4 regions of the Ancylobacter novellus DSM 506 genome follow, and region 2 is predicted to be linked to each of the others. Evidence: riboswitches for the same ligand, from Rfam matches in the RefSeq annotation. Region 2 holds a riboswitch; each other region holds the start of a gene.
The links. Region 2 has a riboswitch for thiamine pyrophosphate ahead of thiD (bifunctional hydroxymethylpyrimidine kinase/phosphomethylpyrimidine kinase). Riboswitches for the same ligand answer to the same signal wherever they lie in the genome.

Region 1 (7,047 bases), 1.5 Mb from region 2:
GCAACAACGCGCTGCAACCGCCATCAGTGCGCCAGGAAGAGCGGCACCGTCATGCGCTCGAGGATGTCGCGCGTGACGCCGCCGAGCACGAATTCGCGCAGGCGCGAATGGCCGTAGCCGCCCATCACCACGAGGTCGATGTCGCGCGCCGCCACTTCCTTGAGCAGCACGTCGACGATGCCCTCGTCGCCCGACGGCACCAGCCGGCGCAGCTCGACCGTCTTCTCGTGCCGCGCCAGATGGCGGGCGAGGTCGGCGCCGGGCAGCTCATCGGCCTTCTTCTTGCCGGTGACGACCACCGCCGCCTCGACGAGGTTGGCATGGGCGAGCAGCGGACGCGCCTCGGCTACCGCCCGTGCTGCGGCGCGGCCGCCGTCCCAGGCGACGAGGATGCGCTTGGCCGAGAACGGCTTCTGATAATTGCGCGGCACCAGCAGCACCGGCCGGCCGGAATCGAACAACACGGCCTCGGTGATCACCTCCTCCGCGCCCATGCGCTCGGGATCGGCCTGGCTGACGATGGCGAGGTCGTAGAGCCGCGCCATCACACCGATCTGCTCCGCCGCGCCGCCCGGCGTGCCGTCGACCGTGCGGATCTCGCCGGGCAAGCCGAGCGAACGCGCCGCCTCGCCGAAACGCTCCACCGCCAGCTGCGCCAGCCGCTGGCTTTCCACCCGCTGCGCCTCGATGAAATCGGTCGAGAAGGCCTCGGTGTAGACCGGCGGCACGTCGATCTCGTAGCTGACGGCGACGCCGGTAAGGTGCGCGCCGAGCGCCGCGGCGGCCGAGGCGGCATAATCCACCGCCGTGTCCGGGCCTTCGCCGATGCGCAGGCTGACGAGAATGTCCTTGATCATCTGTTTCCTCCACTCATTACCTTCGACCACGCTGCTCATAGACAAGTGTGGCCGCATTGACGGGCGTCAAGTAGTACCGCGGCTCGGCGGCGGGCATAGCGGCAACGGTCGCGCAGCCGCGGCCTCGCGGCTATAAGGGCGGAAACGGATGCAGGGATTCACCGGATGGCCGCCATAGGGCGCGCGTTCGCCGTTACCGCCCTTCTGCTCGGCCTATGGGAGGCGGCGGTACGACTTCTCAATGTGCCGGCCTATATCCTGCCGGGCCCGCTACGCATCGGCGCGGCTCTCTGGGACAATGCCGCCATCCTCGCCCACAACGCCGCCATCACGCTCGGCGAGATGCTGCTCGGACTCGTCTGCGGCTCGGTGCTCGGCATCGCCTGCGCGCTCGCCATGGCGGCCTCGCCGCTGGCACGCCGCATGATGCGCCCGGTGCTGCTGGTGGCCCAGGCTCTGCCCGTCTTCGCCATCGCGCCGCTCTTGGTGATCTGGTTCGGCTTCGGCCTCGCCTCCAAGATCGTCATGGCGAGCCTGATCATCTTCTTCCCCGTCGCCTCCGCCTTCCATGACGGGCTCGCCCGCGCCGAGCAGAGCCTCGTCGACATCGCCCGGCTGCACGGGGCCGGCACGCTGGCGACGCTGCGCTACATCCGCATCCCCTCCGCCCTGCCCGCTCTCGCTTCTGGCCTGCGCGTCGCCACCGCCGTCGCGCCCATCGGCGCGGTGGTCGGCGAATGGGTCGGCGCGTCGGCGGGGCTCGGCTATCTGATGATCTATTCCAACGCCCGCATGCAGACCGACATGGTGTTCGCGGCCCTCGCCATATTGCTCGCCGTCGCGCTGCTGCTCTTCGCCTTCGTCGACAAGGCGCTGACCCGCCTCGTGCCCTGGGCGCCGGAGACCGTGCCGGCCTGAGAAGCGCACATATGAGGAGCGCAGAGCGGTGGGCTTGCACGGCATCGACCTTGCGTGGACGATATTGTCGTTGCCGATCCTGTGAGGATCCATGATCTCGCGCCAGGTCATCTATGAAGCGCTTGTCGACGTGTTCGAGCTCTCGCCGGTGGCCATCTGCATTTCGACGGCGGAACATGTCTCGCGCTACATCATGGCCAATCCGGCCTATCTCGCCATGATCGGACGAAGCTGGGAGGAGATCGCCGGCCAGCCCATGTATCTCGATACGGTGCGGGCCCTCGATGACCCGGCGCGGCTGCGCCGCATCCACGCGTTGGACACGGTGGGCCTGTACGAACTCGAGGAGGTCGACCTGCGGCATTCCTCCGGCCGCATCGTGCCGACGCTCATCTCGACGCAGCGCCGCACCATCGATGGCGAGCGGTTCGACATCGAGATCATCATCGACAACTCCCAGCGGAAGGCATTCGAGCGGAGCCTGCTCGAAGCCGCCTATACCGATGTGCTCACGGGCCTGCCGAACCGCGCCGCCTTCGACCACCGGCTGAGCACGTTGCTGGAGCAGCGACCGCCCGGCGAGGGCATCTGCCTCGCCTATATCGACCTCAACGGCTTCAAGTCGATCAATGACGGCCACGGCCACGCCACCGGCGACCGCGTCCTGCGCCAAATCGCCGACCGGCTGCGCTCCCATGCCGATCCGCAGCACTTCATGGCACGGATTGGCGGCGACGAGTTCGTGCTGCTCTCCACCTTCGCGCAAGAGAGCGCACCCTGCATCGAGGACATGCAGATCCTGGCCGAGGCGCTCTGCGCGGTGATGGACACGGACGGACAGCGGCTCGCCATCGGCGCCGCCATGGGTGTCGTCATCACCCGCGAGGCGATCGACGCCGATGCGCTGATGCGCGGGGCCGATGCGCTGATGTACGCCGCCAAGGCGACGGGCCGAACCGTCGCGGTGAACCTGAACTGGATCGGCAACGCGTGAGCCTGCACCTCTCCAACGTCGACGCCCGCCGCATCTTCCTCGCCAAGCAGGGCCTGAGCCGTCCCCGCGGCCCGCTCACCAAGGCGGGGCTGCTGGAGCTCATCACCGACCTCGGCTTCGTGCAGGTCGACAGCATCGCGACGGTCGAGCGCGCGCACCACCACATCCTGTTCGCCCGCAACCCGAACTACAGACGCGAGCAGCTTTCCCGCCTGATCGAGAAGGACGGAGAGCTTTTCGAGCATTGGACGCATGACGCGTCCATCATTCCCAGCGCCTTCTTCCCCTATTGGAAGCACCGCTTCGCCCGCTCCCGCGAGACGCTCGCCGCGCGCTGGCGTCAATGGCACGAGAACGGCTTCGAGACCTACATCGACCACGTATTCGAGCGGGTGAAGACCGAAGGCCGCCTGATGGCGCGCGACTTCGAAGCGGAAAAGCGCCCGCCCGGCGGATGGTGGAACTGGCACCCGGAGAAGACCGCGCTCGAATATCACTGGCGCACCGGCAATTTCGCCATCGCCGGCCGCGAGGGCTTCCAGAAGGTCTACGACCTCGCCGAGCGGGTCATCCCCGCACGCTATTATGCCGGCGAGGTCTCGCGCGAGGAGTTCGTCGACTGGGCCTGCACCTCGGCGCTGGAGCGGCTCGGCTTCGCCACCCATGGCGAGATCGCCGCCTTCTGGGGCCTGCTCACCCCGGATGAAGCGCGTGCCTGGGTGGCAGCGAATGCCAGGCGGCTTGAACCCGTGCTGATCGCCCCGGCCGACGGCACACGCCCGCGCGCCTCGCATGCGTTCAAAGGCAGCGGCGACGCCTTCGCCGCCCTGCCCGCGCCGCCGCCGCGTCTGCGGGTGCTCAACCCTTTCGACCCGCTGCTGCGCGATCGCAACCGCACGGAGCGCCTGTTCGGCTTCAACTACCGCATCGAGGTGTTCGTCCCCGCGGAAAAGCGGGTCTGGGGCTATTACGTCTTCCCGCTGCTGGAGGGTGACCGGCTGGTCGGGCGCATCGACATGAAGGCCGACCGCAAGGCCGGCACGCTCGACGTGCGCCGGCTCTGGCTGGAGAAGGGCGTGCGCGCCTCCAAGGCCCGCCTCGCCGCCCTCGACACTGAACTCGCCCGCCTCGGCACGTTCGCCGGGGTCGAGCGGACGGTGTATCTGGACGGGTGGCTGGGGGAGTAGCCCTCCCCTTAGCCGGCAATTGCCCTGGCATGTCAGCGATGCTAGCGTGCCGCGCATCCGAGGGGTGTCCCGCCGACCGCAAGGTCCAGGGGCTGAGATGGCATCCGCCAGACCCTTTGAACCTGATCCGGGTCATGCCGGCGAAGGGACGGAACGACGGCCGGGTCGCATCGCGCCCGAGCGGATTCCCCCGAAAGCTCATGCGCCGGATCTCCGAATGGGAGGAGATCCATGTTCAAGACCATCGCCCAGACCGCTGCGGGTTGCGCCGTGGCCCTCGCCTTGTCGCTCGCCCCCGCAAGTGCCGCCGACAAGCTCACCGTACTGCTCGACTGGTACATCAACCCCGACCACGCGCCGCTGATCGTCGCCAAGGAGAAGGGCTTCTTCCAGGCGCACGACCTCGACGTCGAGCTCGTCGCCCCGGCCGATCCCTCCGCCCCGCCGCGCCTCGTCGCCGCCGGACAGGCGGACGTCGCGGTGAGCTACCAGCCCAGCCTCTACCTCTCGGTGAAGGAAGGCCTGCCGCTGGTGCGCTTCGGCACGCTCGTCTCGACACCCCTCACGGCGCTCGTGGTGCTGAAGGACGGCCCGATCAAGTCCATCGCCGACCTCAAGGGCAAGACGGTCGGCTATTCGGTGGCGGGGCTGGAGGACGCGCTGCTCGGCACCATGCTGGCGAGCGCCGGGCTGAAGCCGACCGACGTCACCATGATCAACGTCAACTTCGCCCTCTCCCCGGCGCTCGCCGCCGGCAAGGTCGACGCCGTGATCGGCGCCTACCGCAATTTCGAGCTCACCCAGATCAAGCTTGAGGGCAAGGAGGGCCGCGCCTTCTTCCCCGAGGAGCACGGCGTGCCGGTGTTCGACGAACTGATCTATGTCGCCCACAAGGACAAGCTCGCCGATCCGCGGCTCAAGCGCTTCCTCGCCGCGGTCGAGGACGCGACCATCTATGTGCTCAACCACCCGGACGAGGCGTGGGGCGTGTTCGTGAAGGCCAACCCCAAGCTCGACGACGAACTCAACCGTACCGCCTGGACCGACACGCTGCGCCGCTTCGCCCATGCGCCGGCGGCGCTGGACGCTGGCCGTTATGCCCGCTTCGGCGAGTTCATGAAGAGCCATGGGCTGATCGACAAGGTCGAGCCGGTGGCGACCTACGCGCCGGCGCTGCCGTGAGCCGACCTCTGTTTCTCCCGGTTGCCCCAGCGGCAATCGGGAGCTAGGTTGCACCCGCCATGATGATGATCCGCAACATTCGCGCCGTCTTCCAGCTCGGCTGATCCCGCTTCTCCGCGCACCGAGAACCGGATCGGCGCGTCCTGCGCGCCGCGAATGCCGCCTGCCGCGCGCGCTGCGCCGGCACTCATCAGGTGATCTCATGCCGAACGACTTCTCTTGTCCCCGCCTCGGCGCGGCGGATATCGAACGCTTCATCGCGGACGGCCTCGTCCGCATCGACCACGCCTTCCCGACGGAATTGGCTGCCGATTGCCGCGCCATCCTCTGGCGTGCCACCGGCTGCGACCCGAACGACCCCACGAGCTGGACGCAGCCGGTCATCCGCATCGGCCACCTCGCACTGCCGCCCTTCCGCGCGGCGGTGAACACCCCGACACTGCACGCGGCCTTCGATGCCCTGGTCGGGCCGGGCCGCTGGCTGCCATGCGGCGGCCTCGGCACCTTCCCGATCCGCTTCCCCTCGCCCGACGATCCGGGCGACGACGGCTGGCACATCGATGTGAGCTTCGGCACCGAGGCGCCGGACTTCATGCAGTGGCGCGCCAATGTCCACTCGAAGGGACGGGCACTGCTCATGCTGTTCCTGCTCTCCGACGTCGGCGAGGCGGATGCGCCGACGCGCCTGCGCCCCGGTTCGCATCTCGACATCGCCCGCCGGCTCGCACCGCATGGCGAGGACGGGCTGACGCTCGGCGAGCTGGCGGCGAGCGGCTTCGAGGATGCGCCCGGCCATGGCGAGGTCCTCGCCACCGGTGCGGCGGGCACGGTCTATCTGTGCCATCCCTTCCTCGTCCACGCGGCACAACCACATCGGGGCATGCGGCCGCGCTTTCTCGCGCAGCCGCCGCTGCTGCCGGCGGCGGAGTTGCGGATCGACCGGGAGAGCGGCGATTTCTCGCCAGTCGAGCGGGCGACGCGGCGCGCGCTCGGCCTCGGCTGATGTCGTTGGAGGGCGCTCAGGCGCCCTCCACTTGGCTTCCCCAACGGATAGGGCGTTCCGATCGCCCGGAATGACCGTTGCGTGCTTCCGGCTCCCGCCCGCCGATGCTACCCATGGCCGAGGCTCGAACGACCGCGAGGGGCAGGAATGGGGAACGGGGGATATCATGTCGTGGCCGCGCTGGTCGGTGCGGCGGTCGGCGTCCTCGGCTCCGCCTTCCATCTCAGCGTCGAAGGCCTGATGACGGGCTGGCCCGCCTTCCTGCGCGACACGCTCCAGCTTTCCGGCCCGGGGCTCTATGTCGCCGGCGGCCTCGCCGCCGCCGCGATGACGGTCGTCGCGCTCTGGCTGGTGCGCGCCTTCGCACCCGAGGCGAGCGGCTCCGGCGTGCCGGAGATCGAAGGCGCGATGGAAGGGCTGCGCGAGGTCCGCTGGCATCGCGTGCTGCCGGTGAAGTTCGTCGGCGGCGTGCTCTCGCTCGGCTCCGGCCTCGTGCTCGGCCGCGAGGGGCCGACCATCCATATCGGCGCCTCCGTCGCCAAGGCCGCCGCCGATCTCTCGCGCCTGTCCGGCACCGACATGCGCGGCCTGCTCGCCGCCGGCGGCGCGGCGGGCCTCGCCGCCGCCTTCAACGCGCCGCTCGCCGCCGTGCTGTTCGTCATCGAGGAGACGCGCCGGCAGTTCCCCTATTCCTCGCGCACCTATATCGGCGTGGTGCTGGCCTCGCTCGCCAGCGCCATCGTCACCGAGTACCTGACCGGCAATGTGCCCTATATGGCGCTGCCGGTGTCGCAGATGCCCTATGGCGCGCTGCCGGCCTTCATCGGGCTGGGCGTCGTGCTCGGCGCGGTGGGCGTCGCCTTCAACCGCACGCTGGTCTGGTCGCTGGACCATGTGCGCCGTCTC
Region 2 (7,047 bases):
CGCCTCCGACGACATCATCGTCTACGGGCCGATGACGCCGGTGGCGAGCGACGAGACCATCGCGGCCGCCTCGGCCTGGCACCAGCGGATCTATGTGTATCTGCTGGCGCTGCTCGGCCTGCATGTCCTAGTGAACTTCGTCTATTCGCTGTTCGGGCGGGACAATCTGATCCGCGCCATGGTCAGCGGCCGCAAGCGGGCCGGCACCTATGCCGACCCCGTGCCGGCGACGCCGGGCTCGGTCGCGTGGGCGCTCGCCTGCCTCGTCGTCGCCATCGTAGTGGTGTTCGGCGGCATCGCGCTCGCCGGGGGCGATCCCTTTCCCTGAAAAAGCCTGAAATACCAGCGTTTTGCGCTTGCGAGCCGGTCAAGACTCGTGCTCCAAGGCGCCATCATGAATGCGCTCAAGGGCATCGCGCTGCAGATCGGCGCGACGTTCCTCTTCACCATCATGCAGGCGCTGGTGCGTATCGTCTCGGAACGGATTCCGACCGGCGAAGTGGTGTTCTCGCGCTCGTTCTTCGCGCTGTTCCCGCTGCTGGCGATGCTGGCCTGGCGCAACGAGATCAGCGCCGCGGTGCGTACCGCCCATCCGTTCGGGCATATCCTGCGCGGTACCATCGGCGTCACTTCGATGAGTCTCGGCTTCTCCGCCCTGGCGCTGATCCCGCTGGCGGACGCGACGGCCATCAGCTTCACCGCGCCGCTGCTGACCGTGGTTCTGGCGGCGCTGGTGCTGCGCGAGCATGTGCAGACCTATCGCTGGGCGGCGGTGTCGGTCGGCCTGTGCGGCGTGGTGCTGATGCTCTGGCCGCACATGTCCGGCGAGTTCGACACCACCGACCATGTGCTCGGCGCGGTCCTGGCGCTGTTTGCCGCCGGCTTCACGGCGGGCGCGATGATCCAGGTGCGGCGCCTGACCGAGACCGAGACGACGCCGGCCATCGTGTTCTATTTCCAGGCGCTGGGCGCGGTGGCGGGCCTCGCCACGGCGGGCTGGGGCTGGGTGATTCCGGGGTTCTGGGACGCGGTGCTGCTGCTGACCATCGGCCTGCTCGGCGGTGTCGGGCAGATATTGCTTACCGAGAGCTACCGCTATGCGCCGGCCTCGGTGGTCGCGCCCTTCGCCTATTCGGCGATGCTGTGGTCGCTGCTGCTCGGCTTCGTGCTGTTCGCCGAGGTGCCGCCGGTGCTGGTAGTCGTCGGCGCCGGCGTGGTCATCGGCGCCGGCATGTATGTGATCTGGCGCGAGCGCCGCCCCGGCGCGCGGCGCGAGGACATACCGGCCCCGCCGCCGGGAGCGCCGGAAGCTTGAGAGCCTGCCTCGTAGTCGCGCTGCGGGGCGGCGGGTGCCGCCCTTGGACCGTCATCCCCGGGCTTGGCCCGGGGATCCACGACTTGCCGGGCGCCGAGACGAACCGAAGTCGTGGATGGCCGGGCCAAGCCCGGCCATGACGAGCCTCCAAGCACCCCGGTCGCGTTTACGAGTCAGACTCTGAAACTTCAGAAGGCCTTGAAGGTGATGATGGTGCGCGTGTCCTGGATGCCCGGGAAGAGCTGCACCTTCTCGTTGACGAAATGGCCGATGTCGGCGTCATCCGGCACGTAGAACTTCACCAGCAGGTCGAATTCGCCGGCGGTGGAGTAGATCTCCGAGGCGATCTCGGCGTCGGCGATGGCGTTCGCCACCTCGTAGGAGCGGCCGAGGTGACATTTGATCTGCATGAAGAAGGGGACCATCTCGGGCGTTCCGGCTGCTTGTCGGGAGGCCGATAAGGATCAGAAGCCGCAGGCGCGCGCAACCCCTTCGACCGCGCCTCGCGCGTTGCGCTTGCAAGCGCAGGCGGCTTCGCCTATCTCGCGGAAACGATCGCGTTGGGGTGCCCTTATGGGCTGAGAGGCGGTGAGCCAACCCACGAACCTGATCCGGGTCATGCCGGCGGAGGAAACGGATCGCGCACGCCCGCGGCGGGTCTCCGCGCCGGCGACGCCTCCATCCGAAGCCGGCGAGGAGGCGTAGTCATGGGCGGTTCCACACCTATCGCGGTCACGATCGCGGGCTCGGATTCGGGCGGCGGCGCCGGCATCCAGGCGGACCTCAAGACCTTCTCGGCGCTGGGCGTCTACGGCGCCAGCGTGATCACCGCGCTCACCGCCCAGAACACTCTGGGCGTCACCGGCATCCACGACGTGCCGCCGGCCTTCATCACCGCGCAGATCGACGCCGTGTTCTCCGATCTCGCGGTGGACGCGGTGAAGATCGGCATGCTCTCGCGGCCCGAAGCCATCGAGGCCGTGGCGAAGGGGCTCGACAGCCACGGCCCGGCGACCGCCGTGCTCGATCCGGTGATGATCGCGGCCTCCGGCGACCGGCTGCTGGTGCCGGAAGCGGTGGAATCGCTGCGTTCGCTGCTGCTTCCCCGCGCGTTCCTCATCACCCCGAACCTGCCCGAGGCGGCGGCGCTGCTGGACGAGCAGTCGGCGCAGGATATCGAGGCGGTGCGCCGGCAGGCCGAGCGCCTCCTCGTCCTGGGGCCGCGCGCGGTGCTGATCAAGGGCGGGCACGGCGAGGGGCCGGACAGCATCGACGTGCTGCTCGACGAGGATGGTTTCCTGGAGCTCAGTGCGCCGCGCGTCGTCACCCGCAACACCCACGGCACCGGCTGCACGCTCTCCTCCGCCATCGCCGCCGGCCTCGCCAGGGGGATGGCGCTGCGGCCGGCGGTCGAGGCGGCGAAAGACTACCTCACCCGCGCGCTCGCCCGCTCGGAGGAGCTGGAGATCGGCCACGGCCACGGCCCGGTGCACCACTTCCACGCCTGGTGGTGACGCCACCATCTGTCACCAGTGGCGAAAATGGTGACATTTGCGACGCCACCGGTGGCATTTGGCGACCATTGGTGGCATCGGCGCGATGGTGGCAACGCCACCGGTGACAGGACCGGCGCAATCCGTGCTCGCAAGGCCGGCTGCCGGCTGCTATCGAGGCCGCGATCATCCGCGAGTCCTCAAGGCGAGATTCCTTTGCCCGTCCTCGCCCCGCGCCACGCCATCGCCGCCGTCTATGCCGGGCTGTTCTTCGGCATCGGCGTCTACATGCCGTTCTTTCCGGTCTGGCTCGCCGGGCGCGGCTTCGACCCGGCGCTGATCGCCTTCGCGCTGGCGCTGCCGATGTCGGTACGCCTGTTCACCACGCCGCTCGGCGGCATCCTCGCCGACCGCAGCGGGCGGCCGCGCGCGACGCTCGTCTTCTACGCGCTGATGACGGCGCTGTGCTTCGCCGGCATCGCTCTCGCGCCCAACGCCGTGCTGATCCTGGTCGGGCTGGGGCTCGCGGCCAGCTTCTGGCAGCCGAGCCTGCCGGTGCTCGACGCCTATGCGGTCGCGCGGCGGGCGGAGGGCGTGCTCGACTATGGACGGGTGCGGCTGTGGGGCTCGCTGTCCTTCATCGGCGGCAACCTGCTGGCCGGCCTGCTGCTCGGCGGGACGCTCGTTGCCGCCCTGCCGCACGACACGGTGATCTGGCTCATCGTCGCCGGCAGCGTTGGTGCTGCCGCAGCCGCACTGCTGCTCGACGAAGCGAAGCCGGCTCAGCGGGCGCAGAAGGAGGCGGCCGGCCGGGGTCTCGTCGGCCTGGCCCCGGTCCTGCTGGTCGGCATCGGCGCGGCGGCGCTGATCCAGGCCTCGCATGCGGTGCTCTACACCTTCGCCTCGATCCACTGGCACGGGGAAGGGCTGTCGGACACGACGATCGGCCTGCTCTGGGCGCTCGGGGTGATTGCCGAGGTGGTGCTGTTCCATTCCGGCACGCGGGTGACGCGGCGGCTCGGGGCGGAGAAGCTGCTGCTGCTCGGCGGCCTCGCCGGCGTCGTGCGCTTCGGCATCATGGCGCTCGGCCCGCCGCCGCTGCTGCTCCTCGCCTTGCAGCCGCTGCATGCGGCGACCTTCGGCTGCACCTATCTCGGCACGGTGGAACTCGTCGCCCGCCATGCGCCGGCCGGGCGTGGGGCGAGCGTGCAGGCGATGGCCGCCTGGGCGACCGCCATCGCTATGACGGCGGCGACGCTTGCGGCCGGGCCGCTGTGGGAGGCTTTCGGCGCGCTTTCCTTCCTCGCCTCGGCGCTGCTCGCCGCCGGCGGCGCCGTGCTCGCCGTGGTCGCCGGGCTGATGCGGACGGCTCAGCCCCAGAGCGCCGGCTCGGGCGGATAGACCACGCTGCCCTCGTAGCGCAGCGAGGGCTCGCGGTCCCGCGCCAGCAGAAGCGGGCCGTCGAGGTCGACGAAGCGGGCAAGGGGGGCGAGCAGCATGGCCGGCGCCATGGCCAGCGAGGTCGCCACCATGCAGCCGACCATGATGTCGAGCCCGGCGGCGCGGGCGGCGCGGGCGAGCGCCAGCGCCTCGGTCAGGCCGCCGGTCTTGTCGAGCTTGATGTTGAGCGCGTCGTAGCGGCCGACGAGCTGCGGCAGGCTGTCGAGCCCGTGCGCGCTCTCGTCGGCGCAGACCGGCACCGGCCGCGCGGTGTAGGCGAGAAGCGCGTCCTCGGCCGCCGGCAGCGGCTGCTCGACCAATTCGATGCCGGCATCGGCGCAGGCGGCGAGGTTCGAAGCGAGGTTCGCGGCCGTCCAGCCCTCATTGGCATCGACGATGAGGCGCGTGCCCGGCGTCGCCGCCCGCACCGCGGCGATGCGTTCGGGATCGCCGTCCGTGCCGAGCTTCAGCTTGAGCAGTTCGTGACCGGAGGCGCGGGCCGCCTCGGCCATGGCTTCCGGCGTGTCGAGGCTGATGGTGAAGGCGGTGATGGCGGGCTGCGGCGCCGGCAGGCCGGCGAGCTCATAGGCCGGCGTGCCCGTGCGTTTCGCCTCGAGGTCCCAGAAGGCGCAGTCGATGGCGTTGCGTGCGGCGCCGGGCGGCAGGAGCGAGGACAGCTTCTCGCGCCCCATGCCGGCGGCGACCGGGGCGGCGAGGGCGGTCAGCGCCGCGGCGACATCCTCCACGCTCTCACCGTAGCGCGCATAGGGCACGCATTCGCCGCGGCCGACGAGGCCGTCCTCGTGCAGCTCCACAAGGACCACGGCAGCCTCGCTCTTCGAGCCGCGGGCGATGGTGAAGCTGCCGCGGATGGGAAAGCGTTCAGGCGTGACGACAAGCTGGGCCATGGCACCGACATGAGCAGGGGCGTCGGTCACGAATCAGTGGCCGTCCGATGAGCATAATGCGCCGCAGCAAGGCGATGGCGTCGCTCGAAAGGCACAGTCGTGGCGATTAAGTGTCCTATTTCCAAGATGAAATCGAATATGACAGCCGACGCCTCGACGGCCTCCGGGCCTACGGCTAAGAAACTCATGGGGAATCTGGCGAATGGCGCATGCCGGGCGAGGATCGTCCGGCGCGCGTCTCAGCCCATCAGGAGAGCCGCTCTTGGGAGCCGCTGAGGCACCGCTTCTGGCCACCGCCCGGCATGGCCGCGAACTCGTTTTCGTGGGCAATGGCCGCTGGGTCGCGGGGCAGGGCCGGGCGCTGGAAGGCGGCGTCGACACGGCGCTCGCCGAGCTGAAGGTCGGCGCGGTGGAGACCGCCCGGCTCGACCTTTCCGGCGTGCGCGGCTTCGACACGGTCGGCGCGGTGATGGTCGACCGGCTGCTCCGCGCGCTCGAGGTTGCCGGGGTGCGCTTCCAGATCGTCGGGCTGGAGCGCCGCTTCCGCCCGCTGCTCGACGAGATCGTCAAGGGCAGCCACGACGTGCCGCCGCGCCGGCACCACGTCAACGCGGTGATCGGCGGCATCCAGCTCGTCGGCCAGACGGTGGTCAACACCGGCCGCGACAGCCTGGTGTTCCTTTCCTTCATCGGCGCGGTGGTCGCCGCGCTGCTGCGGGTGATCGTGCGTCCGCAGACCTTCCGCGGCACCTCGATGGTCTATCACCTGGAGCGCACCGGGCTGCGCGCGGTGCCGATCATCGCGCTGATCACCTTCCTCATCGGCTGCATCATCGCCCAGCAGGGCATTTTCCATTTCCGCAAGTTCGGCGCGACCACCTATGTCGTCGACATGGTGGGCATCCTCACCCTGCGCGAGCTCGGCGTGCTCATCGTCTCGATCATGGTCGCCGGCCGCTCGGGCAGCGCCTTCACCGCCGAGCTCGGCTCGATGCGCATGCGCGAGGAAGTCGACGCGCTGCGCGTCATGGGCTTCGACCCGAACGAGGTGCTGGTGCTGCCGCGCCTCGTCGCGCTGATCATCGCCGTGCCGCTGCTCACCTTCATCGGCAACATGTGCGCGCTGTTCGGCGGCGGGCTGGTGGCCTGGCTCTATGGCGGCATCTCGCCGGAGATCTTCCTCAACCGGCTGCAGGAAGCGATCGCGCTGAACACCTTCGAGGTCGGCATGATCAAGGCGCCGTTCATGGCCGCCATCGTCGGCCTCATCGCCTGCATGGAAGGCATGCGGGTCGGCGGCAGCGCCGAATCGCTCGGTGCCCACACCACCGCCGCGGTGGTGAAGGCGATCTTCCTCGTCATCGTGGTGGACGGCCTGTTCGCCATGTTCTTCGCCGCGATCGACATGTGAGGCGCCCGGTGCATCCTCAGACCGATCCCGCACAGCATGACGGCACGGCGGCGACGCCGGGCACGCCCCACATCGTGGCGCCGGGCGAGCCGATCATCCGCGTGCGCGACCTCGTCGTCGGCTTCGGCGAGCGCGTCGTGCTCAAGGGCCTGTCGCTCGACGTGATGCGCGGCGAGATCCTAGGCTTCGTCGGCGCCTCGGGCGGCGGCAAGTCGGTGCTCACCCGCACCATCCTCGGGCTGGTGCCGAAGCGCTCGGGCACGGTCGAGGTGTTCGGCGAGGACCTGGACACGCTGAGCTATGGCGAGCGGCGGCTGCTGGAGCAGCGCTGGGGCGTGCTGTTCCAGCAGGGGGCGCTGTTCTCCTCGCTGACCGTGCGGCAGAACATCCAGTTCCCCATGCGCGAATATCTCGACCTGTCGCCGCGGCTGATGGACGAACTCGTCGTCGCCAAGCTGGAGATGGTCGGCCTGCCGGCGG
Region 3 (7,047 bases), 900 kb from region 2:
GATAAGCCGGCGCCCGTCCCGTGCGGACGGAGCGACCGCAACAACAAGCCGATCCGCGGCGCTTGATAGATTTGGGAGAGGAGATCGCCCCCGTGAGTACATCCGTCGCGTCGGCCCACGCGCCGACCAACAATCTGCGCTGGATCCAGCTGATCTGCGGCATCGTCTGCATGGTCGCCGCTGCCAACATCCAGTACGCCTGGACCCTGTTCGTCCCCGAGATCACCAAGGAATTCGGCTGGTCGCGCGCGGCGATCCAGACCACCTTCACCATCTTCGTGGTGGTGCAGACCTGGCTGGCGCCGATCGAAGGCTACTTCATCGACAAGTACGGCCCGCGGGTCATGGTGTTCGTCGGCGGCGCCTTCACGGGCCTGTCCTGGATGATCAATTCCTATGCCGACACGCTGACCATGTACTATGTCGGCGCCATCATCGGCGGCATCGGCGTCGGCTGCGTGTATGCCACCTGCATCAACGCCGCGATCAAGTGGTTCCCCGAGAAGCGCGGTCTCGCGGTCGGCCTCACCGCCGGCGGCTACGGCGCCGGTTCGGCGCTGACCATCCTGCCGATCGCCAACATGCTCGCCTCCTCGGGCGTGTCCGAGACCTTCTGGTTCTTCGGCCTCATCCAGGGCAGCGTGATCATGATCGCCGCCCTGTTCCTGAAGGCTCCGCCGAAGGACCTGAAGGGCTCCGACAAGGTCGCCCAGTCCCGCCGCGACTACACCCTGCCGGAAGCCCTGCGCACTCCGGTGTTCTGGGTGCTCGGCGCCATGTTCATCGGCACCGTCACCGGCGGCCTGATGGCCGTCGCCCAGCTCGGCGTCATCGCCGAGGACCTCGGTGTGAAGAACTTCCAGGTGAACGTTTACTTCTTCACCATGGCGGCTCTGCCCTTCGCGCTGATGCTCGACCGCATCCTGAACGGCATCTCTCGCCCGCTGTTCGGCTGGATCTCCGACCATATCGGCCGTGAGAAGACCATGTTCGTCGCCTTCACCATGGAAGGCCTCGGCATCGTCGCGCTCGGCACCTTCGGCCACAATCCGTGGGCGTTCCTCATCCTCTCGGGCATGGTGTTCCTGGCCTGGGGTGAAGTGTACTCGCTGTTCTCGGCCACCACCGCCGACACCTTCGGCACCAAGAACGTCGCCAAGATCTACGGCGTGCTCTACTGCGCCAAGGGCGTGGCGGCGCTGCTTGTCCCGTTCGGCAACATCCTGATGGAGCTCACCGGCACCTGGTCGTCCGTGCTCTACACGGTCGCCGCCATGGACCTCTCCGCCGCCTTCTGCGCCCTGCTGGTGCTGCGGCCGATGCTGGTGAAGCACCACGCCGCCAACGCGGTATGGGCGAAGGAAAACGGCATCACCCTGGCGCCGGCTCCGGCCGGCGGGCACTGAGTCCGAACTCGTCCGACGTCGTCCCGGACGCCGCGCGAGCGGCGATCCGGGATCGCTCGGGAACCATCGAGGGCCTCCTCCGGGAGGCCCTTTTTTCTTGGGCTATTCCGCCTCGCGCGGGATGGCGAGCGCGAGGTCGGCGAGGAAGCCGACTTTCAGGCTGGCACTGGCGCCGAGGCCGGCCAGCGCCTCCGCGCCGAACCAGCGCGCTTCGAGGGCGTCATCGGCCGCCACGCCTTCGCCGGTGCGCCAGCGGCACAGCACCGCGATCATCGCGAAATGATGGGCGAGGGCGCCCGCCGGATCATGCTCGATGAAGTCGAGCACGGTGATGAGGCGCGGCGAATCGGCCTCGATGCCGGTCTCCTCGCCGAGCTCGCGCAGCGCCGCCTCGAGATGGGTCTCGCCCATCTCCATGCGCCCGCCGGGAAAGCCCCACAGCCCCTGGTCCGGCGGATTGGCCCGCCGCACCAGCAGCACCTCGCCGCCGCGCTCGACCACGGCGAGGACAGCGGGGATAGGGCGTACGGGGGACATGGCGCGTTCCGGATTGCTGGAGGCGGCGAGGGTAGGGGGAATCTGCCGAAGAGTCTTTGCCTCGTACCCTCATCCCGGATCGCCCTGCGGGCGTCCGGGATGAGGGTTGATGAGACCGCTACTCCGCCGCCGGGGCGTCGCGATAGATTTGCCCGCCGCCGGCGCGGAAGGCCTCGCTCATCTCGGCCATGCCCCGCTCCGCCTCCGCGGCCTTGGCCGTATCGCGGATCTCCTGGCTGATCTTCATCGAGCAGAATTTCGGCCCGCACATGGAGCAGAAATGCGCCAGCTTGTGCGCCTCCTTCGGCAGCGTCTCGTCGTGGAAGGCGGTCGCCGTGTCGGGATCGAGCGCCAGGTTGAACTGGTCCTGCCAGCGGAACTCGAAGCGCGCGCGGGAGAGCGCGTCGTCCCAGGCCCGCGCCAGCGGATGACCTTTGGCGAGGTCGGCGGCGTGGGCAGCGATCTTATAGGTGATCACCCCGGTCTTCACGTCGTCGCGGTTGGGCAGGCCGAGATGCTCCTTGGGCGTGACGTAGCAGAGCATCGCCGTGCCGAACCAGCCGATCATCGCCGCGCCGATGGCTGAGGTGATGTGGTCGTAGCCCGGCGCGATGTCGGTGGTCAGCGGGCCGAGCGTGTAGAACGGCGCCTCGCCGCAGGCCGCGAGCTGCTTGTCCATATTGGCCTTGATCTTGTGCATCGGCACATGGCCGGGGCCCTCGATCATCACCTGGCAGTCGTTCTCCCAGGCGATCTTCGTCAGTTCGCCCAGCGTCTCCAGCTCGGCGAACTGCGCCGCGTCGTTGGCATCGGCGATGGAGCCGGGGCGCAGCCCGTCGCCGAGCGAGAAGGTGACGTCATAGGCCCGCATGATCTCGCAGATCTCGGCGAAATGCTCGTAGAGGAAGCTCTCGCGGTGATGGGCGAGGCACCACTTGGCCATGATCGAGCCGCCGCGCGAGACGATGCCGGTGACGCGGTTGGCCGTCAGCGGCACGAAGGGCAGGCGCACGCCGGCATGGATGGTGAAATAATCGACGCCCTGCTCGGCCTGCTCGACGAGGGTATCGCGGAAGATCTCCCACGAGAGCTCCTCGGCGACGCCGCCGACCTTCTCCAGCGCCTGGTAGATCGGCACGGTGCCGATCGGCACCGGCGCGTTGCGCACGATCCATTCGCGGATGTTGTGGATATTGCGCCCGGTCGAGAGGTCCATCACCGTATCGGCGCCCCAGCGGATCGCCCACACCATCTTGTCCACCTCGTCGGCGACCGAGGAGGTGACGGCCGAATTGCCGATATTGGCGTTGATCTTGACCAGGAAATTGCGGCCGATGGCCATCGGCTCCAATTCGCCATGGTTGATGTTGGCGGGGATGACGGCGCGCCCGCGCGCCACCTCGTCGCGCACGAATTCCGCCGTCACCACGTCGGGGATCGACGCGCCGAAATCCTCGCCATCGCGGACGATCTCACCCATGCGCTCGCGCAGGCCGTTCTCGCGGATGGCGACATATTCCATCTCCGGCGTGACGATGCCGGCCCGCGCATAGGCCATCTGCGTGACCGCGCCGCTCTTCGCCCGCAGCGGGCGGCGGCGGAGCGGGAAGGGCGCGACGAGCTTGTCGTCGCCGACATTGCCGTTGTCCTCCGGCTTCACGTCACGGCCGTCATATTCCTCGACGTCGCCGCGGGCGCGCACCCAGGCGTCACGCGGGCGGACGAGACCGGCCTCGATGTCGATGACGGCATCCTCGTCCGTATAGGGGCCGGAGGCGTCATAGACCGCGAGGTCGGGTTCCCCCGCGCCGGGCGCGAGCAGGATTTCCCGGAAGGGCACGCGGAAGCCCCGCGCCGGGCATTCGGCATAGAGGCGGCGCGAGCCGGGAATCGGCCCGGTGGCGACGTTCTTCGGATTCTTGGTCAGCATGGTGGATCTCCTGAACCATTGGTTGCGGAGATCCGGGCTCAATGACGTTGGGGGATAATGGCGATGCCACCCTGCGCGAGGCGCAATTGCGGCACGGACGACGCCATCAGGTTCCGATCCCTTCGCCGGCATGACCCGGATCAGGTTCGAAGGGTCATCGCGTTGCCTTCCGGCCGGCGATCTCTCAGCCCCCTAGCGGGGCTCCCCTTGGAACGGGTCGATTGTCGGCCCAAGCCGGCGGCGAAGTCAATTCGCGCCCGCGCCCGTCACCCCGACGCTGCCGCATTTCCTGTAGATTGCTGATTCGCGAGGAACGACGCTCAACGATCCGGGGGAATGCATGCGCAGCCTGAAGACCCTGTTCCGGCGGGCCGCTTTTGCGGCGGCGCTCGCCGCGCCTTTCGCCGTGCCGGCCGCGGCGCTCGCCCAGCAGAGCTGCGGCAATAACGGTGCCGGCTTCGACCAGTTCATAGCGGGCTTCAAGCAGCAGGCGGTGGCGCAGGGCGTCTCGCCGCGTACCGTGGCGACGGCGCTGAACGGCATCGCCTATGCCCCCGACATCGTCGCCACCGATCGCGGGCAGAAGGTGTTCGGCCAGAGCTTCTTCCAGTTCTCCGACCGCATGGTCGCGAATTATCGCATCCAGCAGGGCCGCCAGCAGATCCAGCGCAATCCGGCGCTATTCCAGCGCATCGAGCAGCAATTCGGCGTGCCCGGCGCGGTGCTGGTCTCTTTCTGGGGGCTGGAGACCGATTTCGGCGCCAATATGGGCGACAAGTCGACCATCCGCTCGGTGGCGACGCTGGCCTGGGACTGCCGGCGCGCCGACGTCTTCCGCACCCAGCTTCTGGCGGCGCTGAAGATTATCGACCGCGGCGACCTCACCCCGCAGACCATGCGCGGGCCATGGGCGGGCGAGCTCGGCCAGTTCCAGTTCCTGCCTGACCATTATTTCAACTACGGCGTCGACTTCGACGGCGACGGGCGGGTCGATCTGATCCGCTCGGCGCCGGACGCGCTGGCCTCTGCCGCCAATTACATCCGCGCGCTCGGCTGGAAGGCCGGCCAGCCCTGGCTGGAGGAAGTGCGGGTGCCGCAAAACCTGCCCTGGGACCAGGCGGACCTCGCCATCAAGCTGCCGCGCGCGCAGTGGGCGCGCATGGGCGTGATGCGCGCCGGCGGCGGGCAATTGCCGGCCGACCAGCTTCCCGCCTCGCTGCTGCTGCCGATGGGCCGCAACGGCCCGGCCTTCCTCGCTTATCCGAATTTCGATGTTTTCACCGAGTGGAACAACTCGCTGGTCTACGCCACCTCGGCCGCCTATCTCGCCACCCGCGTGACCGGCGCCGGGCCGTTCAACCGCGGGCAGGGCAAGGCCATTCCGGTGCTGTCCATGGCGCAGGTGGTGGAGCTGCAGCGCCTGCTCAATGCGCGCGGCCATCATGTCGGGCGGGTCGACGGTATCGTCGGCGCGGCGACGCGGCAGGCGATCCGCACCGAGCAGATGCGCCTGGGCATGCCGGCCGATTCCTATCCGACGGTGGAACTGGTCACGGCGCTCCGCGCGGGGCGGTGAACGCAAGCTTGTAGAGACGTCATCCCGGGCGGCCGACAGGCCGATCCGGGATCGCTTGAAGGAAGAGAGAGGGACGCGATCCCGGCTCGCCTCTGGCGCACCCTCATCCTGAGGTGCGAGCGCAGCGAGCCTCGAAGGATGGTCGTTGAGGCGCGCTCGGATGAGCATCCTTCGAGGCCCGGCTGATGCCGGGCACCTCAGGATGAGGGTTGTCTGGAGTGAACGGGAGAAGGCCGTCCGTCACAGCACCGGCACGCCGTGCTGCTTGGCCTTGGCTTCCGGCTCGACGTGGATGGTGACGAGCACGTCGGCCACTTCGGCCTCCAGCGCGTCCTCGATGCGGTCGCAGATCGTGTGTGCCTCGCTCACCGGCATGTCGCCGGGCACGACGAGGTGGAAGTCGACGAAGATCGTCCGCCCCGCCTGCCGGGTGCGCAGGTCGTGCGCCTCGATGGCGCCGGTCGCCTCGGCGGCGATGATGCGGCGGATGCGCGAGAGCGTGTCGGCCGGTACCGCCTGATCGAGCAGCCCGCCGACGCTCTCCTTCAGCACCGACCAGCCCGACCACAGGATGTTGAGTGCCACCAGCCCGGCGAGGATGAGGTCGAGCCGCGCCCAGCCGGACATGGCGGCGACCGCGACGCCCGCCAGCACGCCGGCGGAGGAGACGACGTCGGTCATCAGGTGACGCCCGTCGGCGGTCAGTGCCGGCGAGCGCAGGCGCCGTCCCTCGCGCAGCAGCACGACGCACCAGATCGCGTTGACCACGCCGGCGGCGGCGTTGACCAGCAGCCCGCGCAGCGGCGCGTCGAGCGGGTGCGGGTCCTGCCAGCCCAGATAGACCTCGCGGAAGATCGAGATGGCGGCGACGACGATCAGCACGCCGACGATGACGGCGGAGAAATATTCCGCCTTGGCATAGCCATAGGGGTGGGCGGCGTCGGCCGGCTTGGCACTCACGCGCAGCGCCAGCACGGCGGCGACGGAGGTCCCGACGTTGACGATGCTTTCCAGCGCATCCGAATAGAGCGCGATGCTGCCGGTGAGCAGGAAGGCGACGTATTTCAGCCCCAGCACCAGAAGGCTGACGCCGACATTGATCAGCGCGATCCGCGAAGTCTGAGCCATCTGCGCCGCATACCCCTTCCGGCGCTGCGCGCGCCCTCGGCCGAGGCCTTAGTCGGTCGTGACCCCAAAATCAAGCAACCGCAAGGGTTTGCAAGTCATTCGCAGAAGCGTTCGCAGGCCGCTTCGTATTGCCCGTCAGGCGTTGGCGTGGCGGGGCAGGATGGCGCCGCGGTGGCGGATGACGCGGCCGGCGAGCGCATGGCCGGCCTCGGCCGCCGGGAGGGGCGCCTGGCCGTCAAGGCGGGCGGCGAGGTAGGCGGCGTTGAAGCTGTCGCCTGCCGCCGTCGTGTCGACCGGCTCCACCGGCTGCGGGATCGGCACGAACTGCGCCGCGCCGCCATTCACCACCAGCGCGCCCTCGGCGCCGTTCTTCACGACGATCTCCTGGACGCCGAAGGTAGCGAGCCGCTCGGCGGTGGCGGCGGGCGAGCCGTCGCCCCACAGCAGCACCTCGTCGTCGAAGGTAGGCA
Region 4 (7,047 bases), 520 kb from region 2:
CACCTCAGGATGAGGGACATTGGTATTCAGCCCGCTGGACTTCCCGGCGCCCTTCGCTTATCCCTCGGCCAACGGTCTGCAGTTCACCGAGGCGTTGCCGCCCCGCAAGGGGAGCTAAACCTGCATCTACCCATCGGACCCGCACCATCCTTGTGCCCGGTCGCAAGACGGCAACCCCGACATCTCCTCGCAGAGGGCACGAACGAGGATTGGTCATGTCCAGAACCCTTCTGGCCTTCGAGGCGCCGGATATTTCCGCGCTCGCCCGCACGCTGCACAAAGGCATCGCCGAGCTCGGCCACGCGCCGGGCCATGTCGAATTGCTGAACCTGCTGGCGCGCGGCGCCGGCTTCCGCAACTTCCAGCACCTGCGCGCGGATGCGCAGGCGCGCCAGCGGCTCGACGCGCCGCCCCCGCCGGCCGCGCCGCTGGCCGATCACGCCCGCTGCGAGAAGGCGGCGCGGCTGTTCGATGCCGAAGGGCGGCTCATCCGCTGGCCGAAGAAGCGCAACCTGCAGATTCTCTGCCTGTGGGTGATGTGGTCGCATCTGCCGGCCGGCATCGTCTCCACCGAGCGCGAGGTGAACGAGCGGCTGAACGACTGGCACCTGTTCGGCGACCACGCGATCCTGCGCCGCGAGATGGTCGAGTTCGGCCTGATGCGCCGCACGCGCGACGGGCGCGAATATGCCCGCATCGAGCGCGAGCCGCCGCCGGAGCTCTCCGTGCTGCTGGCGCGGTTACGCGGGCGGCCTCACTCCTCGTAAGCCATGTAGCGGATGATTCGCCATTTGCCGTCCGGCTCCCGGGCGAAGACGTCGAGCCCCGGCTCGACGCTCTTCGCCCCGCCGGGCTCGATGGTGAGCGTCCAGGTGAGCCGCACCACCGCGAGGTCGCCGGAGACGATGACCTCCTTGATGTCCGCCGCGTAGCGGAAGCGGCGGGCCTTGTCGTCGAGCGCCCTGGTGATCAGCGCACAGCGCGCCGCGTAGCCGGCCTCGCCCTGGCCGCGATAGTCGGAGACCAGCGTCTTCGAGAACAGGTCGCAGGCGGTCGCCTTGTCGCCGGTGTTGAAGGCCGTGGTCCACTCAGCGAGCCGCTGGCGGATCGCCTGCGCGTCGTCGGCCAGCGCGGAGCCGGCGAGGAACAGCGTTGAGAGCGCGAGGATCGGCAACAGGCGCTTCATGGAAGTCTCCCCCGGCGGCGGGGGATCATAGCACCGCGACGCGGTTGCGGAGCGAGGGCTTCACACCTCATCCACCTTCACGTCGTCATGCCCGGACTTGGTCCGGGCATCCACGACTTGGGTCCATCGCGGCGGAAAGACGTGGATGGCCGGGCCAAGCCCGGCCATGACGGCACTCTCTTCCCCATCGTCCGGGATGACGACTAAATGGAAGCGCAGAACCCTACGCCATCTCGCGTGTGGCCAGCACCCATTCGCGGGCGCGGCGCTCGGGGTTGTCGTTCAGGAGCACGTCGGTGACGACGGCGAGGCTGTCGGCGCCCGCCTCCAGCACGCCCTGCGCGCGATCGATGGTGAGCCCGCCTATGCCGACCAGCGGCAGGTCGCCGACGCGCTTCTTCCACTTGGCGACGCGCTCCAGCCCCTGCGGCGCCCAGCGCATCTTCTTCAATATGGTCGGGTAGACCGGGCCGAGCGCCACATAGTCCGGCCGTGCCAGCAGCGCGACTTCCAGCTCCGCCTCGTCATGGGTGCTGATGCCGAGCTTGAGCCCGGCGCTGCGGATCGCCGTCAGGTCAGCGGCGGCGAGGTCCTCCTGGCCGAGATGGACGAAGTCGCAGCCTTCCTCGATGGCGAGCCGCCAATGGTCGTTGACGACGAGCTGCGCGCCGTAGCGCTCGCACACCGCGCGCGCCTCGGCGATCTCGCGGCGCAGCTCCGCCTCCTCCTTGTCCTTGGCGCGCAGCTGCACCAGCTTCACGCCCTGCGGCAGCAGCCGCGGCAGCCAGGAGGCGCGGTCGACGATGAGGTAGAACGGGTCGAGTTTCATGATCCCACTCACTGGCCCAATACCGCGCGGCCCATGACGGGCGTCGAGGGCGCGGCCATGTCGCGCACTTCCATCGGGTCGGCAAGCACCGCCTCGCGCCCCGCCTCGATGGCGCGGGCAAAGGCGCGCGCCATGCGCACCGGGTCGCCGGCCTTGGCGACGGCGGTGTTCAGGAGCACGGCATCATAGCCCATCTCCATCGCCGCCGCCGCATGCGAGGGCACGCCGACGCCGGCGTCGACCACCAGCGGCAGGCCGGGGAAATGCGCCCGCAGCGAGCGCAGGCCGTAGGGGTTGTTGAGGCCGCGGCCGGAACCGATCGGCGCGCCCCAGGGCATCAGCACCTCGCAGCCGGCGCCGATTAGCTTCTCCGCCACCACGAGGTCTTCGGTGGTGTAAGGGAAGACCTCGAAGCCGTCGCGGGAGAGGATGCGTGCCGCCTCGACCAGGCCGAACACGTCGGGTTGCAGCGTGTCGTCCTCGCCGATCACCTCCAGCTTCACCCAGGGCGTGCCGAAGAGCTCGCGCGCCATCTCGGCGGTGGTGACGGCTTCCTTCACGGTCTTGCAGCCGGCGGTGTTGGGCAGCACCTTCACGCCGAGGTCGCGGATGAGCTGCCAGAAGCTCTGACCCGCCTTCGCAGCCCCGGATTCGCGGCGCAGCGAGACGGTGACGATCTCCGCCCCCGAGGCGCGGATCGCCTCGGACAGGATCGCCGGCGAGGGGTACTGCGCCGTGCCGAGCAGCAGGCGCGAATTCACCTTGGTGCCGTAGAACTCGACCGGATCGGCGAGCGTGCCGGGCGCCTGCGTCATCGCATCCATCTCATCAGCCTCCGTCTCAGCCACCTTGCATCGGGGCGAGGATCTCGACCCGGTCGCCATCGGTTATGGCCGTCGCCTCGCGCTTGACCGCGCGCACCATCGCCCCGTTCAGCGCCGTGGCGACCTTGGCGCCCTTGAGCCCGAGCTCGCTCAGAAGGTCCGCGAGGGTGCCGGCGCGGGTATCGGCCGGCTCACCATTGACGATGATCTTCATCCATCACCTCCGGGAAATACGCCCCGTCGAACGCCACTTCCGCCGCGCGGCGCGCCAAGGCGGGCGCGGCGAGGAAACCGTGGCGGTAGAGCCCGTTCACATAGATCGTGTTGCCGCGCTTGCGCAGCCGCGGCAGGTTGTCGGGGAAGGCCGGGCGCACATCGGCGCCGATCTCGACGATCTCCGCCTCGCCGAAGGCCGGATGCAGCGCATAGGTGGCCGAGAGCAGCTCCAGCATGGAGCGGCCCGTCACCCGGCCGCGCTCGTCATTCTCGATCGAGGTGGCGCCGATCATGAAATGCCCGTCGCCGCGCGGCACGATGTAGACGGGGATGCGCGGGTGCAGCATGCGCACCGGGCGCTTCAGCGCGATCTCGGTGGAATAGAGCACCAGCATCTCGCCCTTCACGCCGCGCAGGTCGGCGAGCTGGTCGCGGGCGGCGAGGCCGCGGCAGTCGACCGTCAGGTCGATCTCCTCGTCGCTCTCGAAGCCGTCGGCCTCGTAGCGGATGGCGACGTTATGTTCGCCGACCAGCTTCGCGGTCAGCGCGGCGAGCGCCTTGCGCGGCTCCAGATGCGCCTCGGTGGGGAAGAACAGCCCCTGCTCGAAGCGGCCCTCAAGGTCCGGCTCAAGGCTCGCAATGCCGGCGCCGTCGAGCCACTCATAGCCTTCGGTGCGGCGGGAGAAGCGCTTCAGCTCCGGCAGGTCGCGGGCCGGCGCCAGCACCAGCGAGCCCTCGCGCGGCACGTCGGGCACCGCCTCGCGCCAGTAGTCGAGGGATTCGAAGCCCAATTCGGCGATGATCGGCTCGGCGCTCTCGCGCTCGCACCAGGGCGCCAGCATGCCGCCGGCGAACCAGGAGCAGCCCTGGCCGGAGCCGGCCTTGCGCTCGACGATGGTCACCTGCGCGCCCCTCTTGGCGAAGGCATGGGCGCAGGTCAGCCCGGCGACGCCGGCGCCGACGATTTTTACACGCATGGCGTTATCGGCGCGGCGGGCGCCTTCGGTCGATTGAGTGTGCGGGGACGTCATCATTCCTCCCTCCGCCAGTCTCAACTGGATCAGGTTCGAAGGGTCGCCATGCCGCTTGCGCGCCGATGGCCTCTCAGCCTCCTGACGAGGCTCCCCCGGACTGACTTGATATAGTCACGAAGCCGGAGAATGTCACGCTGGCGTCGACAATATTCCGGGTCCGGACTTTGCCGGATGGAGCCTTGAGCTAGATGAGCCTGGCTACAACACGCCCTCATCCTGAGGTGCTCGCGCAGCGAGCCTCGAAGGATGGTCAGTGAAGCGCACCCGGACGAGCATCCTTCGAGGCTCGCCTTTGGCTCGCACCTCAGGATGAGGGCCATCGAGAAGAAGCGCCTTGAAGAACGCCGCCCCCCTCACCCCAGCCGCGACAGCGGGACGACGTTGTCCGGCGGCGGGCGGGTCGCCGAGATGACGGCGCGGCGCAGCGTCTCGCGGCTGAACGGCTTGCCGAGCCGCAGCGTGCCGGCCTTGGCCTCGGGCGGCAGCTCGGCATAGCCGGTGCCGAGGATGACCGGCAGGTCCGGCCAGCGCGCGGCGATCAGCGCGGCAAGCTGCACGCCGGTCATGCCGGGCATGGCCTGGTCGGTCAGCACCACGTCGAAGGCGACGCCGGTCTCCAGGATGCGCAGCGCCTCCTGCCCGGACGCAGCCTCGGTGACGAGGCAGTCGAGGTCCTCCAGCATCGCGCCCGTCGCCGAGAGCACCAGCGGGTCGTCGTCGACGACGAGGACGCGCAGCGCCCCGCCCTCCCCGGGCGGCACGAACAGGTCCTCCTCCGGCACGGCGGGAGACGGCCCGGCATTGCGCGCCTCTTCGGCGATGGGCAGGTAGATCGTCGCCGTCGTGCCGCGCCCCGGCCGGCTCGCCAACATCAGCCCGCCATCCGACTGGGCGGCGAGGCCGTGCACCATGGCGAGGCCGAGGCCGGTGCCCTTGCCGACGCCCTTGGTGGTGAAGAACGGCTCGGTAGCGCGCGCCAGCGTCTCCGCATCCATGCCGCTGCCGCTGTCGGTCACCGACAGGCAGAAATAGCGGCCCGCACGCAGCGGCGGGCGGTCGGCCTCGTCGGCCGGCGCGTCGACCGTCTCCTCGCGGGCGGCGATGGTGATGGTGCCGCCCTCCGGCATGGCGTCGCGGGCGTTGACGGCGAGGTTGAGCAGAGCGAGTTCGAGCTGGTTGGCGTCGACCCGCGCGCGCGGCAGGCCGAGCGGGAAATGCGTCTCGATGCGCACGCTCGGGCCGATGGAGCGGCGCAGCAGTTCCGCCATGCCGAGCACGAGGTCGGGCACGTCCACCGGCTCGGGCTTGAGGTCCTGGCGGCGGGCGAAGGCCAGCATGCGCTGGGTGAGCGCCGCGCCACGCTGCGCCGCCTGGATGGCGTTGCCGAGCAGCGCCTGCAGGCGCGGGTCGCTCGGCGCGCGCTTGGCGGCGAGTTCCAGATTGCCGAGCACCACGGCGAGCAGGTTGTTGAAGTCGTGGGCAATGCCGCCGGTGAGCTGGCCGACCGCCTCCAGCTTCTGCGCCTGGCGCAGCGCCTCCTCGGCGGTGCGGCGCTCGGTGACGTCGATCAGCCCGCACAGCGTCTTGACCAGCTTCCCCTGCGAGTCCCGCTCGGCGACGGCGGAGAGGATGCAGTTCAGGGTCCGCCCGTCGTGGGTGACGAGCTGGTACTCGACGTCGTGCAGTTCGCCCCTGCCCAGCAGCTGCGGCCAGTGCTCCTCGATGCGCACGCGCGCGGATTCGGGGGTCATGAAATCGGTGAGCAGCCGGCCGATCACCTCCTCGCGGCGATAGCCGAGCAGCTCCAGCCAGCGGTCGCTGACCTGCTCGATCCGCCCGTCGGGGCCGAGCGAATGCAGCGGCAGCGGCGTGCGGCGGTAGAGGTTGCGGTAGCGCTCCTCGCCCTCGCGCCACATCGCCGCCTCGCGCTCGGCCAGCACGGCGAAGCGGCGGTCATACATGGCGGCGAGCAGCGCGGCGATGACGATGGCGAAGGTCGCCGCCGTCACCACGATGACCAATTCGACGTTGCCGATGCCGCCCTCGCTGCCGAAGGTCGCGTGCGGCCCCTCATGCGGCGTGAAGGTGACGCCGACCATCGCCACATAGTGCATGCCGGCGATGCCGATGCCGAGCGCCACCGCCGCGGCGAGCCGCTGGGGAATGGAGTGGCGGCGGAAGGCCAGCCAGATCGCCACCATGGAGGCGCCGATCGCCAGCACCACGGCGGCGCCGACGAAGATCATGTCGTGCGACAGCAGGCCGGGCATGCGCATCGCCGCCATGCCGGCATAGTGCATGCCGACGATGCCGAGCCCCATGAAGACGCCGCTGAACGCCGCGCCGGCATAGCCGAGCACGACGCGGCTCGCGGCATAGAGCGCGATGCCGGTGGCGACCACCGCCAGCAGGAAGGACAGCACCGTCAGGCTGATGTCGTAGGACGCCGCCACGGAGAGGTTCAGCGCCAGCATGGCGATGAAATGCATCGCCCAGATGCCGCCGCCCAGCACGAGCGCCGCCGCCGCCAGCCAGCCATTGCGCACATGGCCGGAGGATTTTGGGACGCGGGCGGCGAGGTCCAGCGCCGTGTAGGACGCCGCGACCGCGATGAGGATGGAGAGCGCGACCAGCGCCTGATCGTGGCTACCGATAACGTTCATGTCACGACCAGGTACTTTCTTCCCGCAGACGCATATTCACGCATGCTAGCGCGCGGAAGGGTCTGCCGGACACCGATACCGACGCGCAAATCGCATCCTTCCACACGGCTCGCGGGCACGGGTCAGCTCAGATAGCCGAACAGCCAGAGCGCGATGATGATCGGCAGCGGGATGCCGATCAGCCACAGAATTCCACCCTTCAGCATGGGCCCCTCCTCTCGCCTAAGCCTAGGAACACGTAAGGAGGGCTTCCGGTTCCCTGTGGGAAGATGGCGCCGGTCGTGCTCCTCTTGCC

Region 1: linked by a shared signal. The riboswitch ahead of SNOV_RS03190 (ABC transporter substrate-binding protein) and the one ahead of thiD (bifunctional hydroxymethylpyrimidine kinase/phosphomethylpyrimidine kinase) in region 2 are both predicted to bind thiamine pyrophosphate.
Region 3: linked by a shared signal. The riboswitch ahead of thiC (phosphomethylpyrimidine synthase ThiC) and the one ahead of thiD (bifunctional hydroxymethylpyrimidine kinase/phosphomethylpyrimidine kinase) in region 2 are both predicted to bind thiamine pyrophosphate.
Region 4: linked by a shared signal. The riboswitch ahead of SNOV_RS12995 (FAD-dependent oxidoreductase) and the one ahead of thiD (bifunctional hydroxymethylpyrimidine kinase/phosphomethylpyrimidine kinase) in region 2 are both predicted to bind thiamine pyrophosphate.

The regions. Positions count from the first base shown of each region.
Region 1 covers NC_014217.1:670,128-677,174, reverse strand. Annotated here, with positions in the region: gene SNOV_RS03210 (universal stress protein) at 24-857, opposite strand; gene SNOV_RS03205 (ABC transporter permease) at 1,023-1,775, shown strand; gene SNOV_RS03200 (sensor domain-containing diguanylate cyclase) at 1,867-2,769, shown strand; gene SNOV_RS03195 (winged helix-turn-helix domain-containing protein) at 2,766-3,956, shown strand; TPP riboswitch at 4,007-4,122, shown strand; gene SNOV_RS03190 (ABC transporter substrate-binding protein) at 4,188-5,138, shown strand; gene SNOV_RS03185 (phytanoyl-CoA dioxygenase family protein) at 5,341-6,141, shown strand; gene clcA (H(+)/Cl(-) exchange transporter ClcA) at 6,313-7,047, shown strand, end outside.
Region 2 covers NC_014217.1:2,199,405-2,206,451, reverse strand. Annotated here, with positions in the region: gene SNOV_RS10520 (cytochrome b/b6 domain-containing protein) at 1-328, shown strand, start outside; gene SNOV_RS10515 (DMT family transporter) at 395-1,315, shown strand; gene SNOV_RS10510 (Lrp/AsnC ligand binding domain-containing protein) at 1,504-1,740, opposite strand; TPP riboswitch at 1,867-1,965, shown strand; gene thiD (bifunctional hydroxymethylpyrimidine kinase/phosphomethylpyrimidine kinase) at 2,023-2,829, shown strand; gene SNOV_RS10500 (MFS transporter) at 3,025-4,209, shown strand; gene dgcA (N-acetyl-D-Glu racemase DgcA) at 4,179-5,156, opposite strand; gene SNOV_RS10490 (MlaE family ABC transporter permease) at 5,419-6,567, shown strand; gene SNOV_RS10485 (ABC transporter ATP-binding protein) at 6,660-7,047, shown strand, end outside.
Region 3 covers NC_014217.1:3,098,987-3,106,033, reverse strand. Annotated here, with positions in the region: gene oxlT (oxalate/formate MFS antiporter) at 93-1,406, shown strand; gene SNOV_RS14750 (NUDIX hydrolase) at 1,509-1,943, opposite strand; gene thiC (phosphomethylpyrimidine synthase ThiC) at 2,062-3,873, opposite strand; TPP riboswitch at 3,974-4,091, opposite strand; gene SNOV_RS14740 (lytic murein transglycosylase) at 4,214-5,449, shown strand; gene SNOV_RS14735 (cation diffusion facilitator family transporter) at 5,690-6,577, opposite strand; gene SNOV_RS14730 (sugar kinase) at 6,713-7,047, opposite strand, start outside.
Region 4 covers NC_014217.1:2,720,806-2,727,852, forward strand. Annotated here, with positions in the region: gene SNOV_RS12970 (DUF2087 domain-containing protein) at 216-767, shown strand; gene SNOV_RS22645 (YybH family protein) at 755-1,186, opposite strand; gene SNOV_RS12980 (thiamine phosphate synthase) at 1,410-2,015, opposite strand; gene SNOV_RS12985 (thiazole synthase) at 2,024-2,839, opposite strand; gene thiS (sulfur carrier protein ThiS) at 2,856-3,053, opposite strand; gene SNOV_RS12995 (FAD-dependent oxidoreductase) at 3,031-4,086, opposite strand; TPP riboswitch at 4,076-4,193, opposite strand; gene SNOV_RS13000 (MHYT domain-containing protein) at 4,443-6,752, opposite strand.